Regions from separate parts of the Allobosea sp. GW821-FHT03A12 genome, predicted to be linked through region 1. Evidence: predicted binding sites of a transcription regulator. Region 1 holds the regulator's gene; each other region holds the start of a gene.
The links. The regulator PhoB, encoded in region 1, activates phosphate uptake and scavenging genes when phosphate is short. The targets are predictions, from matches to a motif close to TGTCATNNANCTGTCAT.
Positions count from the first base shown of each region.

Region 2: a site for PhoB is predicted at 1,386-1,402, ahead of AC3WLC_RS28015 (alkaline phosphatase D family protein). Genes of this name have one in related genera too.
Region 3: a site for PhoB is predicted at 3,815-3,831, ahead of AC3WLC_RS06685 (alkaline phosphatase). Genes of this name have one in related genera too.

Region 1 is NZ_JBYSVZ010000006.1:423,286-429,120, reverse strand. It holds gene phoU (phosphate signaling complex protein PhoU) at 1-648, shown strand, start outside; gene phoB (phosphate regulon transcriptional regulator PhoB) at 789-1,487, shown strand; gene AC3WLC_RS24420 (YnfA family protein) at 1,497-1,817, opposite strand; gene AC3WLC_RS24415 (GcrA family cell cycle regulator) at 1,895-2,446, opposite strand; gene AC3WLC_RS24410 (aspartate aminotransferase family protein) at 2,993-4,204, shown strand; gene argF (ornithine carbamoyltransferase) at 4,207-5,136, shown strand; gene AC3WLC_RS24400 (Hsp33 family molecular chaperone) at 5,136-5,835, shown strand, end outside.
Region 2 is NZ_JBYSVZ010000008.1:15,932-21,766, forward strand. It holds gene AC3WLC_RS28015 (alkaline phosphatase D family protein) at 1-1,341, opposite strand, end outside; gene AC3WLC_RS28020 (valine--tRNA ligase) at 1,513-4,341, opposite strand; gene dps (DNA starvation/stationary phase protection protein Dps) at 4,475-4,954, opposite strand; gene AC3WLC_RS28030 (pyridoxamine 5'-phosphate oxidase family protein) at 5,085-5,570, shown strand; gene AC3WLC_RS28035 (hypothetical protein) at 5,581-5,796, shown strand; gene AC3WLC_RS28040 (PopZ family protein) at 5,803-5,835, opposite strand, start outside.
Region 3 is NZ_JBYSVZ010000002.1:16,845-22,679, forward strand. It holds gene AC3WLC_RS06660 (hypothetical protein) at 335-481, opposite strand; gene AC3WLC_RS06665 (pentapeptide repeat-containing protein) at 725-1,666, shown strand; gene cynS (cyanase) at 1,767-2,255, shown strand; gene AC3WLC_RS06675 (glutathione S-transferase family protein) at 2,262-2,879, opposite strand; gene AC3WLC_RS06680 (class I SAM-dependent methyltransferase) at 3,033-3,668, opposite strand; gene AC3WLC_RS06685 (alkaline phosphatase) at 3,883-5,622, shown strand; gene AC3WLC_RS06690 (hypothetical protein) at 5,644-5,835, shown strand, end outside.

The DNA.
Region 1 (5,835 bases):
ATGTCCGAGCGCATGCTCGGCGACTCCACCGTGGCGCTGGTGCGCCGCGACACCGCGCTCGCCCAGAAGATCATCAGCGCCGACCAGCGCCTCGACAATCTCCAGCGCGAGGTCGAGGAGAAGGCGGTGCTGACCATCGCCCGCCGCCAGCCGCTGGCCAACGACCTGCGCGAGCTGATCTCGGCGATCCGCATCGCCGCCGACATCGAGCGCGTCGGCGACCTCGCCAAGAACATCGCCAAGCGCGCCGTCGCGATCTCCGGCCAGTTCTCGCCGCCGCATCGCGCCGTGGTCGGGCTGGAGCATATGAGCCGCCTGGTCCAGGCCCAACTCAAGGACGTGCTCGACGCCTATGCCGCCAGCAACGAGCAGAAGGCGATGGAGGTCTGGCGCCGCGACGACGAGATCGACGCGCTCTACACCTCGCTGTTCCGCGAGCTCCTGACCTATATGATGGAGGATCCGCGCAACATCACCTTCTGCACGCATCTCCTGTTCTGCGCGAAGAACGTCGAGCGCATCGGCGACCATACCACCAACATCGCCGAGACCATCCACTACCTCGTCACCGGCCAGTCCATCGACGAGACCCGGCCGAAGCTCGACACCACCAACATCCTCGTCGACCTGCCGGCGGCCAATGGCTGAACCGGCGGGCGGCGCGCTTTCCGTTCAGCCGGAATCGGCTGAACGATCAGAATTCGCGCAGTTGAAAAGTTGGAGCATGTTCTGATCGCAAAAGTGGTTTCCACTTTTGCGGAACAGGCTCCGAGCGAAAGCGAGACGTAATGCCTGCACGCATCCTGATCGTCGAGGACGAGGAGCCGCTCACCCTGCTGCTGCGCTACAATCTCGAGGCCGAGGGCTTTGAGGTCGACAGCGTGGCGCGTGGCGACGACGCCGAACTGCATCTGCGCGACCATACGCCCGATCTCGTCCTGCTCGACTGGATGCTGCCGGGCCTCTCCGGCATCGAGCTCTGCCGGCGTCTGCGCACCCGCCGCGACACCGAGCGCGTGCCGATCATCATGCTGACTGCCCGCGGCGAGGAGACCGAGCGCGTGCGCGGCCTCGCCACCGGCGCCGACGACTATGTCGTCAAGCCGTTCTCGCTGCCCGAGCTGATCGCCCGCATCCAGGCCCTGCTGCGTCGCGCCAAGCCCGGCCATGTCGCCGGCCTGCTCGCCGCCGGCGATCTCGAGCTCGACCGTACGACGCGGCGCGTCCGCCGTGCCGGCGCCGAACTGCATCTCGGCCCGACCGAGTTCCGTCTGCTCGAATTCCTGATGCAGGCGCCGGGCCGGGTCTATTCGCGGGCGCAGTTGCTCGATGCCGTCTGGGGCCGCGACGTCTATATCGACGAGCGCACCGTCGACGTCCATGTCGGGCGTCTGCGCAAGGCGATCACGCCCGCCAACGCCAAGGACCCGCTGCGCACCGTGCGCGGCGCCGGCTACGCCTTCGATGAGACGTTTGCGCGCGGCTGAGCGCTTCGATCAGCGCGGCGCGGCGATGATCACCGCCGCGCCGGCGAGGCAGAGAACGGCTCCCGCGAGATCATAGCGATCCGGCGCGACCTTCTCGACCAGCGCCATCCAGGCCAGCGACGCCATGATGTAGATGCCGCCATAGGCGGCGAAGGCGCGCCCGGCGGCGGGGCTGTCGACCAGGGTCAGCAGCCAGGCGAAGACCGCGAGAAAGACGAGTCCCGGCAGCAGCCACCAGACCGGCTTGTCGAGCTTCAGCCAGGCCCAGAAGGCGAAGCAGCCGGCGATTTCCGCCAGCGCCGCGGCGGCATAGATCGCCAGGGTCGTCATGGGCGCTCCCACTCATTCCAGCCATGAAAAAGCCGGCCACGAGGGCCGGCTTTTCAGCGTCCAAACATGCCGCCCACTCAGGCGCGAATGGCCTTGCGGTCGCGGCGGCGGTCGGCTGCCGGCTGGTAGGCGATGCGGGCGTGATAGGCGCAATAGGGCAGGCCGGTGGCGCTGCGGCCGCCGCAGAAGCGGAACTCCGGCGTGGTCGGGTCGCCCATTGGCCAGCGGCACATATATTCGCGCAGGTCCATGATCGTGACCCGCTCGGAGAACGGCACGACCACGTCCTCGGCCGGCGCCGGAGCGCGTTCGACCTGGGCTTCGGCTTCGATCTGTGGCGCGAACTGCGGGGCGAGCGCGGTGTTGCCGCGGGTCAGGCCTGCGTTGCCACTGCTCTGGTGGCCGGCCGGATGGCTCGGCGGACGGGCGGCCGGCTTGCGCGGACGCGGCGCGGCAGAGCCCGGGCTCTTGGCCCGGCCGGACAGGCCGAGGCGATGGACCTTCCCGATGACGGCGTTGCGCGTGACATTGCCAAGCTCGGCGGCGATCTGGCTCGCGCTCAGGCCGTCATTCCAGAGCTTCTTGAGCAGTTCGACGCGTTCGTCGGTCCAGGCTCCGGCTTCGGTCATGGGGTTGCACCTGTCTTCGTCATGCTCCGCCAGCAAGCCGGCGAGGCATAGGGAGAGATCATGGCGGAATCCGATACCGGCAGCGCCCGTCGCTAAACGGAAGCCGTTACGCCCGGAACTGACGATACAGGAGACGCCGCACGAGATGTCGTATCTGACGAAGAAGACCATACAAGATGGCCTGACTCGGCCACAAGAGTCGCCGAATCGTAATTCGGCTTTTCCCCAGCCAATCGCCGCAGATGGTCCGGCAGTGAGTCCAATCGGCAACGCTGCCGCGAGGTCAGCCGCAATTGACAGGGCCGGGCCGGTTTTGCATAGTCTCACGACGCAGCCGCCCTCAAGGGGCGGCGCTTATGTTTTTGAGCGATCGGGATTTTCCTTCGATGCGGCTTGACGCGCGACGAGACGGCGGGAACGGCCAGCGACGATAATGTCGCCGGCGGGTCGCATCGTGCCGGCATCATGCCGCCTTGCGTCCCACCCTGCCGTTCCCGGCCCGAGATTCCGCGCTACCCTCCTGTCTCGCCGCAAGGATTTCGCTCGATGAGCACCGCTTCCGCTTCTTCCGTTCTCCTGCCGACCTATGCCCGGGCCCCGATCGCGCTCGAGCGCGGCGAAGGCGCCTGGGCGATCACCGCCGATGGCACCCGCTATCTCGATTTCGGCGCCGGCATCGCCGTCAATTCGCTCGGCCACGCCCATCCGCATCTGGTCGAGGCGCTGACCCAGCAGGCTCAGCGCATCTGGCACACCTCGAACCTCTACACGATGCCCGACGGCGAGAAGCTCGCCCGCCGGCTCTGCGAGGCGACCTTCGCCGAGCGCGTCTTCTTCACCAATTCGGGCGCCGAGGCGAACGAGTGCGCGATCAAGATGGCGCGCAAGTACCACGCCGCGAAGGGCCATCCCGAGCGCTACCGGATCGTCACCTTCGAGGGCGCCTTCCATGGCCGCACGCTCGCGACCATCGCCGCCGGCGGCCAGCAGAAATACATCGACGGCTTCGGCCCGAAGGTCGACGGCTTCGATCAGGTGCCATTCGACGACGAGGCGGCGCTGAAGGCCGCGATCGGGCCTGAGACCGCCGCGCTGATGATCGAGCCGATCCAGGGCGAGGGCGGCCTGCGCTCGGTGCCGATGCGCTTCCTCAGGCGCCTGCGCGAGCTCTGCGACGAGCACGGCCTGATGCTGATCTTCGACGAGATCCAGACCGGCGTCGGCCGTACCGGCAAGTTCTTCGCCTATGAGCACTATGGCGTCGCGCCCGACATCATGTCGATCGCCAAGGGCATCGGCGGCGGCTTCCCGATGGGCGCCTGCCTCGCCACCGAGGAGGCCGCCTCCGGCATGACGCTCGGCACGCATGGCACCACCTTCGGCGGCAATCCGCTCGCCATGGCGGTCGGCAACGCCGTGCTCGATGTCATCCTGGCGCCTGGCTTCCTCGACCATGTCCAGAAGACGGCGCTGCGCCTGCGCCAGTCGCTGGCCCAGCTCAAGGACCAGCATCCGCAGGTGATCGAGGAGATCCGCGGCGAGGGGCTGATGCTCGGCCTCAAGCTCAAGACCCTGAATACCGATTTCGTCGCCCAGGCCCGGGCCGCCGGCCTGCTCGTGGTCGCGGCTGGCGACAATGTCGTGCGCCTGCTGCCGCCCTTGATCATCGGCGAGAGCGATGTGGCCGAGGCGGTGGCGCGGCTCGACAAGGCGGCAGGTGCGGTCGAGGCGGAGCTCGCCCGGCCGGCGGCGGAGTGAGCATGATGTCTGCGACGCGTCATTTTCTCGATCTCTCGGATTTCTCCGCCGGCGAGCTGAGGTCGATCCTCAAGGCCGGCGAGGAGATCAAGGCCCGCAGGCGCACGCCGGCGGCAGCCGGCGACCGCCTGCTCGAGGGCAAGGTCATCGCCATGATCTTCGAGCAGCCCTCGCTGCGGACCCGCGTCTCCTTCGATGTCGGCATCCGCGAGCTCGGCGGCTCGCCGATGATGGTGACGGGCCAGGAGATCGAGCTCGGCGAGCGCGAGACCATCGCCGACACCGCCCGCGTGCTGTCGCGCTATGTCGATGCGATCATGATCCGGATGCTCGACCATGATTCCGTGGTCGAGATGGCGAAATACGCCACCGTGCCGGTGATCAACGGCCTGACCAAGCGCCAGCACCCCTGCCAGGTCATGGCCGATGTCATGACCTTCGAGGAGCGCAAGGGCTCGATCAAGGGCAAGCGCATCGCCTGGACCGGCGACACCAACAATGTCCTGACCTCCTGGGTCCATGCCGCCGGCCGGCTCGATTTCGAGCTCGCCATCGCGACGCCCGAGGAGCTGGCGCCGCCGCCGGCCCTGCTCGACTGGGCCCGCAAGCAGGGCGCGAAGCTGCAGTTGACCACTCGCCCCGAGGCGGCGGTCGAGGGCGCCGATTGCGTCATCACCGATTGCTGGGTCTCGATGGGCGACGAGGAAGGCACGCGCCACAACCTGCTGCGGCCCTACCAGGTCGATGAGCGCCTGCTCGGCCGTGCCGAGAAGGATGCGATCTTCATGCACTGCCTGCCGGCTTCGCGTGGCGAGGAAGTGACCGATCAGGTCATGGACGGCCCGCAATCGGCCGTCTTCGACGAGGCCGAGAACCGGCTGCATGCCCAGAAGGGCATCCTGGCCTGGTGCTTCGGCGGAGTGGCGGCCTGATGGCGGACGCTTCGCCCGCGGGCGCACCCGACGATCGGGTGCTGCCTTTCGCCGTGCCGGAGCTCGACCTGCGTGGCCGGGTCGTCCGGCTCGGCGCTTCGCTCGACCAGGTCCTTGAACGGCATCATTATCCCGAGCCTGTCGCGCGCGTCGTCGCCGAGGCGGCAGCACTGACCGTCATGCTCGGCACGACGCTGAAGGGCGAGGGGCGCTTCCAGCTCCAGACCAAGAGCGACGGGCCGGTCTCGATGCTGGTCGTCGATTTCAACGCGCCTGACTGCTACCGCGCCATGGCCCGCTACGACGCCGACCGTCTGGCGGCGGCGGTCGACGCGAACGCGACCTCGACTGGCGAGCTGCTCGGCAAGGGCCACCTCGCCATGACCGTCGACCAGGGCACGGATGCGACGCGCTATCAGGGCATCGTCGCGCTCGACGGGCAGAGCCTGGAAGAGGCCGGCCATCAATATTTCCGCCAGTCCGAGCAGATTCCGAGCCGGATTCGCTTGGGCGTCGGCACGGTCTTGACCGGCGGCGGCCTCGCCTGGCGTGCCGGCGGGCTGATCGTCCAGTTCATGCCGACCTCGCCAGAGCGCCTGCGCGCCGCCGATCTCCACCCTGGCGATGCGCCCGAGGGCCATGAGATTCTCGCCGCCGGCGACGATGACGGCATTACCGACGACGCCTGGGCCGAGGCGC
Region 2 (5,835 bases), on a different contig from region 1:
ATCGGCCTTGAGCTCGCCGGCCCAGTTCTGGTGGATGTCGCCGGTCAGCACCACGGCATTGCCGATGCGGGCGCTCTCCAGCGTGTCGAACAGCCGCTTGCGCGCCGCGACGGCGCCGTCCCACTTGTCCATGCTGAAGCCGGTCTTCTCGGGGTTCGGATCGCGGTCGTGGCGCATCAGCATGACCTGCTGCGCCAGCACGTTCCAGCGCGCCTTCGAGGCGCGCAGGCCTTCACCGAGCCAGGCCTCCTGCTTCTCGCCGAGCATGGTGTTCTCAGGCTTCAGCGCGTCGGCGCAGGCCGCATGCGAGCCGTCGCCGCAAGGCTGGTCGCTGCGGAACTGGCGGGTGTCGAGCACGTCGATCTGGGCGAGGTCGCCAAACTGGAAACGGCGATAGGCCTGGATCCACGGCCCGTTCGGCAGCGAAGTCCGGCGCAATGGCATGTGCTCGTACCAGGCCTGGAAGCCGGCGGCGCGGCGCAGCGCGAAGATCTCCGGCGGAATGTTCTCCTCCGAGATCATGCCGGCGAAATTGTTGTCGACCTCATGGTCGTCGAAGGAGACGATCCACGGCGCCGAGGCATGGGCGAGCTGGAGGTCGGGATCCATCTTGTAGATGGCGTAGCGCTGGCGGTAGTCGGCGAGCGCATAGATCTCGTCGGGCTCGCCCGGCATCACCCGTGCCACCGGCAGCGGCCGCTCGTTCGGCCTGACCATCCGGTACTCGTAGATGTAGTCGCCATAGTGGAAGACGAAGTCGAAGCGCTCGTCGGCGACATGGCGGAAGGCGGTGAAGAAGCCGTCCTCATAGCGCTGGCAGCCGAGCACGCCGAGATTGACGCGCTCGACGCTCGCCCCCGCAGCTGGCAGCGTCCGGGCCCGGCCGATCATGCTGCGCTCGCCGCCGCAGCTGAAGCGATAGAAATAGTCGCGGTTGGGTTCCAGCCCGGCGACCTCGACATGGACCGCGTGGCCGAGCTCGGGTCGCGCCAGCGCCGTGCCGCGCTGCACCACCCCGCGCATATTGGTCTCGGTCGCGATCTCGTAGGCGACCTCGACCGCCTTCATCGGCATGCCGCCATTGCGGGCAAGCGGCAGCGGCGCGAGCTTGGTCCAGATCACGAAGCCGTCGGCGGAAGGGTCGCCAGAGGCGATGCCGAGCCCGAACGGGTAGGCAGCGAAGACCGGATTGGCCCAGACGCGCTGGTCGATGACGCCGCCGCCGGTCAGCAAGAGGCCGGAGGCTGCAAGCCCGATCAGGAAACGCCGCCGCGACGGCGTGCCGGCCTCGGTCAGGAAATCATCGACGCTGAACTGGCCGAAGGCGTTGCGGCGGAACATGGCGGGGCTCCAGGCTCATTGCCTGGAACCATACCAAGTTTCGCCTGACGCGCACGTGACAGGAACGGCGGCAGCATCGGACCGAAAAGTGGAATCCACTTTTCGGACAAATCCGATGCTATGACAAATCGATAGATCACCGTTATCGCGTCCTATCGGACGCGCGGCGATCTATTGGAGCCGCTCCAATGCTTCCGCGATCTTGAGCTTGCGGGCTTCGGCGGCCGCCTTGCGCTCGCGGTTCTCCTCGACGATCTCCTCCGGCGCCCGCGCCATGAAGTCGGGATTGCCGAGCTTCCTGTCGACCGCGGCGATGTCCTGGTCGAGCTTGCCGAGTTCCTTGGTGAGACGCGCCCGCTCGGCGTCGAGATCGATGATCCCCGCCAGCGGCAGCGCCGCGACCTCCCCGCGCACGATGATCTGCGCCGACTGGCCGGGCGCCTCATCGGCGAACTCGATCGCAGAAAGCCGCGCCAGCCGCTCGATCATCGGCGCCCAGGCCTCGACCGCAGCCCTGGTCGCGGCGCTCGCCTTGACCAGCACCAGCGGCACCTGCGTCCCGCCCGGCACATTGGCCTCCGAGCGGATCGAGCGGATGTCGGAGATGAGATCGACGACGAAGCCGATCTCGGCTTCCGCCGCCTCGTCGACCAGCGCGTTGAGCTCCGGCCAGCGCGTCAGGCAGACGAGGCCCGCCTCCCCGGCCGGAACGGTGCGCGGCGCGCCGGCATTGGCCTTCTGCGCCCAGAGCTCCTCGGTCAGGAACGGCATGAACGGGTGCAGCAGCTGGCAGATCAGGTCGATGACATGCGCCACCGTCGCCTGTGTCTCCGCCCGCGCCGCAGTGCCGGCCGCGTCGAGATCCTCGGCCTGCAGCACCGGCTTCGACAATTCGAGATACCAGTCGCAGAACTGGCCCCAGACGAAGCGATAGGCCGCATCCGCCGCCTCGTTGAACTTGAACTCGGCGATGCCGCCCGCGACCGCATTGGCGCTGCGGGCCGCCTCGGACAGGATCCAGCGGTTCAGCGGCAGCTTGGCCCCGGCAGGGTCGAAGCCTTCCGCTCGCAGGCAGCCATTGATCTCGGCGAAGCGGGCTGCGTTCCAGATCTTGGTCGCGAAGTTGCGGTAGCCCTCGACGCGCGAGGTCGCGAGCTTGATGTCGCGCCCCTGCGCCGCCATCGCCGCGAAGGTGAAGCGCAGCGCATCCGCGCCATAGGTATCGATGAGCACGAGCGGATCGATGACGTTGCCTTTTGACTTCGACATCTTCGCGCCCTTCTCGTCGCGAACCATCGCGTGGAGATAGACGTCGCGGAACGGCACCTCGTCCATGAAGTTGAGGCCCATCATCATCATCCGGGCGACCCAGAAGAAGATGATGTCGAAGCCGGTGACCAGCGTCGCGGTCGGATAGTAGCGCTTGAGCTCCGGCGTCTCCTCCGGCCAGCCGAGGGTCGAAAACGGCCACAGGGCGGACGAGAACCAGGTGTCGAGCACGTCCTCGTCGCGCTTGAGCTCGACCGGCCCGCCGTAATGGGCAAGCGCCAGCGCCTGCGCACCGGCCTCCGACTCGGCGACGAAGCATTCGCCGTCCGGCCCGTACCAGGCCGGGATCTGGTGGCCCCACCAGAGCTGGCGCGAGACGCACCAGGGCTCGATGTTCTCGAGCCAGTCATTGTAGGTCTTGGTCCAGCTTTCCGGCGTGATCCGGGTCTTGCCGTCCTTGACCGCCGCGAGCGCGCGCTGCGCCAGCGGCTGGACGTCGACATACCACTGGTCGGTCAGCCAGGGCTCGATCACCACGTCCGAGCGGTCGCCATGCGGCACGGTATGGGTGTTCGGCTCGACCTTGCGCAGCAGCCCACGCGCCGCCATCAGCCCGACCACGGCCTTGCGCGCGGCGAAGCGGTCGAGGCCATGCAGCGCCAGCGTCTCGGGCTCAGGTGCGGCGCCTTCCAGGAAGTCGGCATTGTCCTGAATCAGGATGCGAGCTTCTCCGTCCAGGATATTGACGACCCTGAGGGAATTGCGCTTGCCGACATCGAAATCGTTGAAGTCGTGCGCCGGGGTGATCTTGACCGCGCCGGTGCCCTTCTCCGGATCGGCATAGTCGTCGCCGAAGACCGGGATGACGCGCTTGACCAGCGGCAGGACGGCGTTCTTGCCGATCAGCCCCTTGAGCTTGTCGTTCTCGGGATGCACGGCGACGCCGGTATCGCCCAGCATCGTCTCCGGCCGGGTCGTAGCGACGGTGATGTAGGTCGACGCGTCCTCCGGATCGTAGGCGACGCCCTCGATCGGGTAGTCGAAGTAATAGAGATGACCGTTCGGGTCCTTGGCCAGCGCCTTCTCCAGCTTGTTGGCGTCAAACGCCTCCTCGCCGCCGCGCTGCCATTTGAACGAGCCGGTCTTCTCGAGCTGCAGCACCTCGATGTCGGAGATCGCGGTCTGGAACTTCGGGTCCCAGTTCACCAGCCGCTTGGCGCGATAGATCAGCCCCTGCTTGTGCAGGCCGACGAAGACCTTGAGGACGGCGGCCGAGAGGCCCTCGTCCATGGTAAAGCGCTCGCGTGACCAGTCGCAGGAGGCGCCGAGGCGCTTGAGCTGGTTGACGATCGTCCCGCCCGACTCGTCCTTCCACTTCCAGACCTCGGCCAGGAAGGCCTCGCGGCCCATCGTCCGCCGGTCGGTCTTGTTCTCGGCCGCGAGCTTGCGCTCGACCACCATCTGCGTCGCGATGCCGGCATGGTCCGTGCCCGGCTGCCAGAGCACGTCCTTGCCACGCAGGCGCTCGAAGCGGCAGAGCACGTCCTGCAGCGTGTTGTTGAGCGCATGGCCCATATGCAGCGAGCCGGTGACGTTCGGCGGCGGGATCACGATGCAATAGGGCTCGGCCCCGGGGGCCGCCCCGCGGCCCGCCTTGAAGGCGTCCGCTTCCTCCCAGGCCTTGTTGATGCGTGCCTCGACGGAGGCCGGCTCGAATGTCTTGTCCATCATCGCTCTGCTCGAACGCCAAACGGCCGGGGAACCTGCCCCGGCCGCGAAAACGAAGCCAAAAGGTCTGCGGTCTTAAGAGCGCACGGACGGGCGTCCCGTCAACGATTTCGATGCATGGCGGCCCTGTCGACGTTCAGGCGGCGCTCGATTGCAGGAACCACAGGGCCTTGTCGAGACTTTGCGAGTAGGCGGTCAGCAGGTCGGCAGTGCCGGCGTCCCCCGCCTCGTCGGTCTTGTCGATGGCATCGCGCACGCTGTTCGCCGCGCCGGCGTAGCGCTCGATCAGCGCGTCGAGATGGTCTTTCACGGCAATGATGTCGGTCGGATAGGGCTTGAGGCTGCTGCCGGACGCGACCGTCTGGGTCGTGCCGAGCGCCGTGCCGCCCAATTGGGCCACGCGCTCGGCGACGGTGTCGACATGCTCGTCGAGATCCTTGCGAAAGCCGTCGAGCATCAGATGCACGCCGATGAAGCCAGGGCCCTTCAGGTTCCAGTGCGCCTGCTTGGTGGCGAGCGCCAGATCGATCCCGTCCTGCAGGCGCTCGTTGAGAATGGCGATCACTTCGTTCTTGGCGTTCGACGGCATGTCGATCCGCGAGGCGGGCTTCTTCATGGGGACACTCCAGGCCAGGCGCACGTGCATTGGCGCCGTATGACCTTTCGAACGCGTCGCCCGCCCAAGCGTTCCGCGGGAACAGTACGGGCCGACGCCAGTTGGAACAAGACCGCATCAGGAGGCCGCAATGACCAGGAAGACCGACCAGGACCGAGTCTGGGAGCTGATCGAGGAGATCGGCCTGTGCATGCTCGTCAGCCATGACGAAGGCGGTGACGTCTTGCGCGCCCGCCCGATGAGCGCCCATCCCCGCCGCGACGAGGATGCGATCTATTTCCTCACCGATCTGCGTTCCCACAAGGATGACGAGATCGAGATCAACGAGAATGTCTGCCTCTGCTTCGGCGACAACGGCTCGTACAAATATGTCTCGGTCACCGGCACGGCGAACCTGCTCGACGATCGGGGGCGCGTCGCCGAACTCTGGTCGCCTGCGGCCCGCGCTTTCTGGGAAAGCAAGGACGATCCGAATATCCGCATCCTGAAGGTGCGTCCCAGTCTGGCCGAGTTCTGGGACAGTCCTGGCAAGATCGTGACGAGCGTGAAGATGGTGGCCGCAGCGGTCACCGGTTCGCGGCCCGACCTCGGCAGCAACCGCAAAGTCCTGCTCTGAGGAGGGCGCGATGAGATTTCTCGTTCATCTCGTCGGCGCCTGGGTCGCCTCGGAAGCGGCGTCGGGCCGCTATCCCCGGCCGCTGTCGCTCGGAATGCAGCTGCTGGTCTCGCGCCTCGGCCCGCAGACTGCGCTGATGGCGCTCGCAGGCTACGCGATCCAGAGCCTCAATGAAGGCGGGGCCTTCGGGCCGCCCCGGACACAGCGCCGCCGGCGGCGGCGTTGAAAACGCTCAGCGTCGCCCGCCGCGGGCGACGCGCTCGAT
Region 3 (5,835 bases), on a different contig from region 1:
CGCTCGGGCCGAGTCCGGGGCTAGGATTCCGCGATCGGGGCGACCCGGAATACGAGGCGATGCTTCGTCGTCATACCCATAGAGTTGGGGGCGGACGCGTTGCTGTCAAGGCCGGAGAGGCTTGCCGCCGACCGATGACGATGCTGAGAGAGAGCACAGGCGAGCGGGCTTTCGACAGCTCGCCCGATAGGGATCGAGAGGCGTTCGCCGTCGGCTCAGCGGCGCGCCTGGGGGCAGCGAACCGGAACCGGGATCGGCTTCAGCTGCGGCTGGGCCGGAGCGAGGAGGGCGCCGAGGCGGAGAATGAAGCGGGCGATCAGGTCCATAACGTCCCTCAGTTCCGGGCGATGAAGATCGTGGGAATCAGTTCGCCGCCACCGACCTTCACTGCATCGTCTTCACCAATATGGTGCTTCGATGGCGGCGCCGCCACTGCCTCGGTTGGCACCGTGAACAGGATCGGCTGCGAAGGTGCGTTCATCGGCGCTGACATTCCGCGTGGCAGATACAGGTCAGGATCGCCCCGAAAATACTTCAAATGCCTTACGCCACAGAGGGTTATCGACCCGTAGCCTTAACGATGTGCTGCGCCGGGCGATGAAACACGCGGGTGGCTGACGCGCCGCAGCATGAAGAGAGCAACGCTGTGGAACAAAGCAGCGATTGAACCCGATCGGCGGCTCGCTTATGGCTAATGAATCGTTAACCGGGGCGTCATCCAGACATGGCCAGCCTGTTCCGGCTCGTGCCCGATGCGCGCGCCGAACTCCTGCAGCTGAATTCCTGGGCGCGGCCGCATCAGGCCGCCTTCGCCGCTGCTCAGCGCGCGGCGCGCTTCGGCGCGGCCGGGCCGGAGGCCTCTGCCTTCATGGCGGCGCGGCGCGAGGCGACCTTAGCGCGGCTCGGCGAGGGCTCCGCGGCCTGGAATGGCTGGGCCGGCGAGATGATGCGCCTGCGCGGCCGGATCGAGGCCGACGGCGCGCTGCTGGCGCTCTGGCGCCTCTTCGCCGATGTCGAGTTGGTCGACGAGATCTTCGAGGGCGATTTCAACGTCGCCGGCATCATCTTCCCGGCGGCGGCGCGCTTTTCCGGCAGCGCCTTCTGCGGCGACGCCTGGTTCTCCGAAGCGCATGTCCACGGGGCCGCCAGCTTCCGCGACGCCAGCTTCCGGGCCGACGCCTTCTTCGATCGGGCGCATTTCGCCGGGGATGCCGATTTCGGCGCGGCGACCCTGCACGGCACCGCCGAATTCCGTGATATGCGCTGCGAGGGCGTCGCCTGCTTCGTCGAGGCGGAATTCGTCGGCGATGCCTGGTTCCGCGGCTCGCGCTTCGACGGCGTGACGCAGTTCCGCGGCGTGCGCCATGCCGGCGAGGCGGGCTTCGGCGATTGCCGCTTTGCAGGCGCAGCCGATTTCGGCGAGGCCGAATTCGCCGGCAATGCCGGCTTCGAGGAGACGCGCTTCGGCCAGATGGCGAACTTCGCCGCCGCCCGCTTCGACCGCGGCGCCTGGTTCAGCAACGCCGCCTTCGACGGTCGCTCGAATTTTGAGCGCGCCCGCTTCCGCGGCCGCCGCCATTTCGAGGGGATTTCGCTGGCGGCGCAGGTCTCGCCCGTAGCGCAGCAGATCGCGGCGCTGGAGCAGTTCCGCTTCGGCCGGCGCTGAGCGGACGTCCGCAGCTTCCCTTCTCGCGGCCGCTTTGGCCCGTGCCTTGCTAGCTGTCCTCCGACCGCAGCCATCGGCGGTCGCGACCTGCGAGGACGAGATGAAGCGCGAAGAGCTCACCGAGAAGATTCTCGACATCAAGCGCGAGAAGGGCTGGAGCTGGAAACAGATCACCGACGAGATCGGTGGCATGTCCGAGGTCTTGGTGATCGGTGCCCTGCTCGGCCAGATGAAGTTGGTGAAGCCGCTCGCCGAGAAGGCGGCGGCGCTGTTCGGCCTCTCCGAAGCCGAGAAGCGCATGCTCAACGAGGTGCCCTATCGCGGCACCGGCACGCCGATGCCGCCGACCGATCCGCTGATCTACCGCTTCTACGAGATGGTGATGGTCAACGGCCCCGCCTGGAAGGCGCTGATCGAGGAGGAGTTCGGCGACGGCATCATGTCGGCGATCGACTTCAACATCGCCTTCGAGCGCGAGCCGAACCCCAAAGGCGACCGGGTGAGGATCACCATGTCGGGCAAGTTCCTGCCGTACAAATACTATGGCAACGAGCAGGGCATTCCCGACTATGGCTTCAAGGAGGAGTGAGTCCTCTCAGGGAACCTGACCCGGCTCCAGCGTTCCGTCCTTCTGCATGGTCCGTTGCAAAGCAGGGCGTTCGATCATCCGGGCCATATAGGCCTCGAACACCGGCAGGCGCGGCAGCACGCCGACGATGTTCATGCCGAAATGGATGCCGGCGCCGAGCTGGGTGTCGGCGGCGGTGAAGCGCTCGCCGGCGGCATAGGGATGCTCGCCGAGCTTCCTGGCGAGATTGGCGACCGTGTCGGCATGCGAGCCGAAGGAGAAGCCGCGCGCCTCGTATTTGAACTTGTGGATCGAGGTCGCGATGATCGGATCGAGCACGGCGTCGGTATAGACCAGCGAGGTCAGGAAGGCCGGGCGGTCCTTGTCGCCGATTGCCGGCGCCAGCCTGGCTTCCGGGAACTGCTCGGTGAGATAGAGGCAGATCGCGGCGCGTTCGGTGACGGTGGTGCCGTCATGGACGATCGCCGGGACCTTCTTGTGCGGCTGGATGGCGCGGTAGCTCTCCGGCGGGCCGCCCTCGGCGCGGATGTCGACAATTTCCATCTCATAGGGCTGGCCGAGCTCCTCGAGCAGCCAGAGGATCGAGAAGGAGCGCGACTGCGGCGAGTGATAAAAGGTCAGCATGGCGGTGTCCCTTTCGGCGTTTCCTCGTGCAATGACGAGGCTGATAAGCAAGAGTTTTGTCAGGAGTTGTCAGGATAAGCCTGGCTCGCCCGACGCTCGCTGATTCAAACGCGAGCAGGCGCGAATAGCTCCGTCCGGTCCCGCCTTCTCACGCTATGTCTTGCGAGCGACGATGAAGGGGCGACTGTCCTTGCCCTTGCTCGCATGGCGTTCCGTGCCGACGACCTCGAAGCCCGCCGCGGCGATGAGACCGCTCAGCTCCCGCGCGCTGAAGACGCCGGCATAGGGCGCCTTTCCGACCCTCTGCATGAGGGGCAAAGCGAGCTTGATCAGCGGGTTCATGTCGCCAAGGCAAGGCGTCTTTGAGATGAACAGGCCGCCCGGCACGAGCAAGGCATGGATGCTGCGCAGCGTGCCGGGGAGGTCGCGGACCAGATGCAGATAGTTGAAGCCGAGAACCGTATCGAACCGAGCGGCTTCGGACGCGAGCGCCTCGGCAGTCGCGGCGCGGAAGGCGAGACCCGCGATCGAGCTTGCGGCAAGCTTCTCCTGCGCGATGGCGATCATGCCGGCGGAGAGATCCGCCGCCAGATAGCTCTCGACCGCAGCGGCAAGCCGTAGCGCCGTGGTCCCGGTGCCGCAGCCAAGTTCGAGCGCGCTGTCGTCGGGCTTCAGCAGGGCGCTCGTCCGCTTCAGCGTGCGCTCATACCCGGCCTGATCGGAAATCCGCGACCTGGCATAGCTCTTCGAGGACCGGTCCCAGAAGCGGGCATCGCTTGCGGTGCTCATCTGCCGTCTCCCTTTGCGGAAGGGCGCTTTAGCATAGGCACCGCGACTGTTCGGTGTCCGCTACGCGGGAAGTAGACTCGAAATCCCAAGTCCATCGATCTCAACAATAGTAATTTGTTATAACATTACAATTTTGTCGAGATCGTAGTAATCATAGTGTCATCTCGCGCGCCTAACGGACCGGCCACCGGATTCACTGGGGCGGAGAGGTATCATGCAGAAGCGAACTTGGCTGATGGCGGCGGCGATGCTCGCCAGCGTGGCGCCGGCGACGGCGCAGACCATTTATCCGCTCAACCGCGCCGAGATCCTCGAGGGCTCGCGCTTCGACTTCAAGGTCGAGTTCCCCAACGCTCCGGCCTCGGCCGACGTCAAGGTCACGATCAACGGCAAGCCGGTGAACGAGGCTTTCGGCCGCGAGGCCCAGTTCGTCCAGAATGAAGAAGGCCAGAAGCATTCGGCGCTCTGGCTGCGCGGCGCGCAGCTGCCGGCCGGCCAGTACGTCATCGAGGCGACGCAGGGCAGCGACAAGGCCACCGTCAACTGGACCGTCTACGCCACGCCCGAGCGCAAGGCCAAGAACGTCATCCTCTTCGTCGGCGACGGCATGTCGGTCGCGCACCGCACCGCGGCGCGCATCCTGTCGAAGGGCTGGCAGGAAGGCCTCTATGGCGGCGAGCTCGCCATCGACGACATGCCGAACATGGCGCTGATCTCGACCTCGGGCACCGACTCGATCGTCACCGACAGCGCGAACTCCGCCAGCGCCTACACCACCGGCCACAAGTCCTGCGTCAACGCGCTCGGCATCTATTGCGCCAAGAACGCGCTGACGCTTGACCACCCCAAGGTCGAGACCATCTCCGAGGTGATCAAGCGCAAGCGCACGGGCATGGCGATCGGCGTCGTCACCAATGCCGAGATCGAGGATGCGACCCCAGCCTCGATGGTCGCCCATACCCGCCGCCGCTCCGACTATAACGACATCGTCAAGATGTTCTTCGATGTGCAGCCCGACGTGATCATGGGCGGCGGCTCGCCGAATTTCCTGCCGAAGTCGACCCCGGGCACCAAGCGCACCGACGACCAGGACTTCATCGCCAAGTTCAAGGAGGCGGGCTATGCGCTCGCCACCACCAAGACCGAGATGAACGCCGCGGTCGCCGGCGGTTCCAAGAAGCTGCTCGGCCTCTACAACACCTCGAATATCGACGGCGCCTTCGATCTGCGCCTCGCCAAGAAGGGCTCGATCTCGAAATTCCCGGATCAGCCCGACGTGGTCGAGCAGACCAAGGCGGCGATCGAGATGCTGAAGGGCGCCCAGGACGGCTTCTTCCTGATGGTGGAATCGGCCCGCATCGACAAGTACAGCCACTCGCTCGACTGGGAGCGCGCGGTGTTCGACACGATCATGCTCGACAACGCCGTCAAGGTCGCCAAGGACTTCGCCGGCGACCGCAACGACACGCTGATCATCGTCGTGCCGGACCACGCCCATCCGATCTCGATCATCGGCACCTATGACGACGATCGCCCGGGCCAGCTGCTCCGCGACAAGCTCGGCACCTACAACGAGTCGCTGCCGCCGAATTACGGTCCGCGCGACGCCGACGGCTACCCGACCAAGCTCGATACCTCGCGCCGCCTCGCCGTCGCCTTCGGCAGCTATCCGGACACCTGCGACACCGGCCGCCCCTATCTCGACGGCGAGCGCGTCCCGGCCGTGAAGGGCCCGGACGGCAAGACCAACGTCGCCAACGAGAAGGACTGCACCGGGCCGCTCGCCACCCGCAAGCAGGGCAACCTGCCTTTCGACGCCAATTCCGGTGTCCATGCGGCCGACGACGTGCTGCTCACCGCCATGGGCCCGGGCGCCGAGCGCTTCCGCGGCCACAAGCCGAACGTCTTCGTCTTCCGCGTCATGGCGGAGGCGCTGGCCCTCGGCGGCAAGTGAACTAGAGTTGGGGCAGGACGCATGATCTCGCATCGGCCGCACCTGCTCCCGACGCTGTCCCGCCGCGGGCTCCTCATGGGGCTCGCGGCGCTGCCCGTCTCGCTGCCCACGCTTGCCGCCGAAGCGGATACGCTGACCTTCGACGGGCTCTACAAGTCCTTTGGCGTGCTCGGCTTCCAGTTCTCCGACCGGGCGACCTCGCTGCGCGGCAAG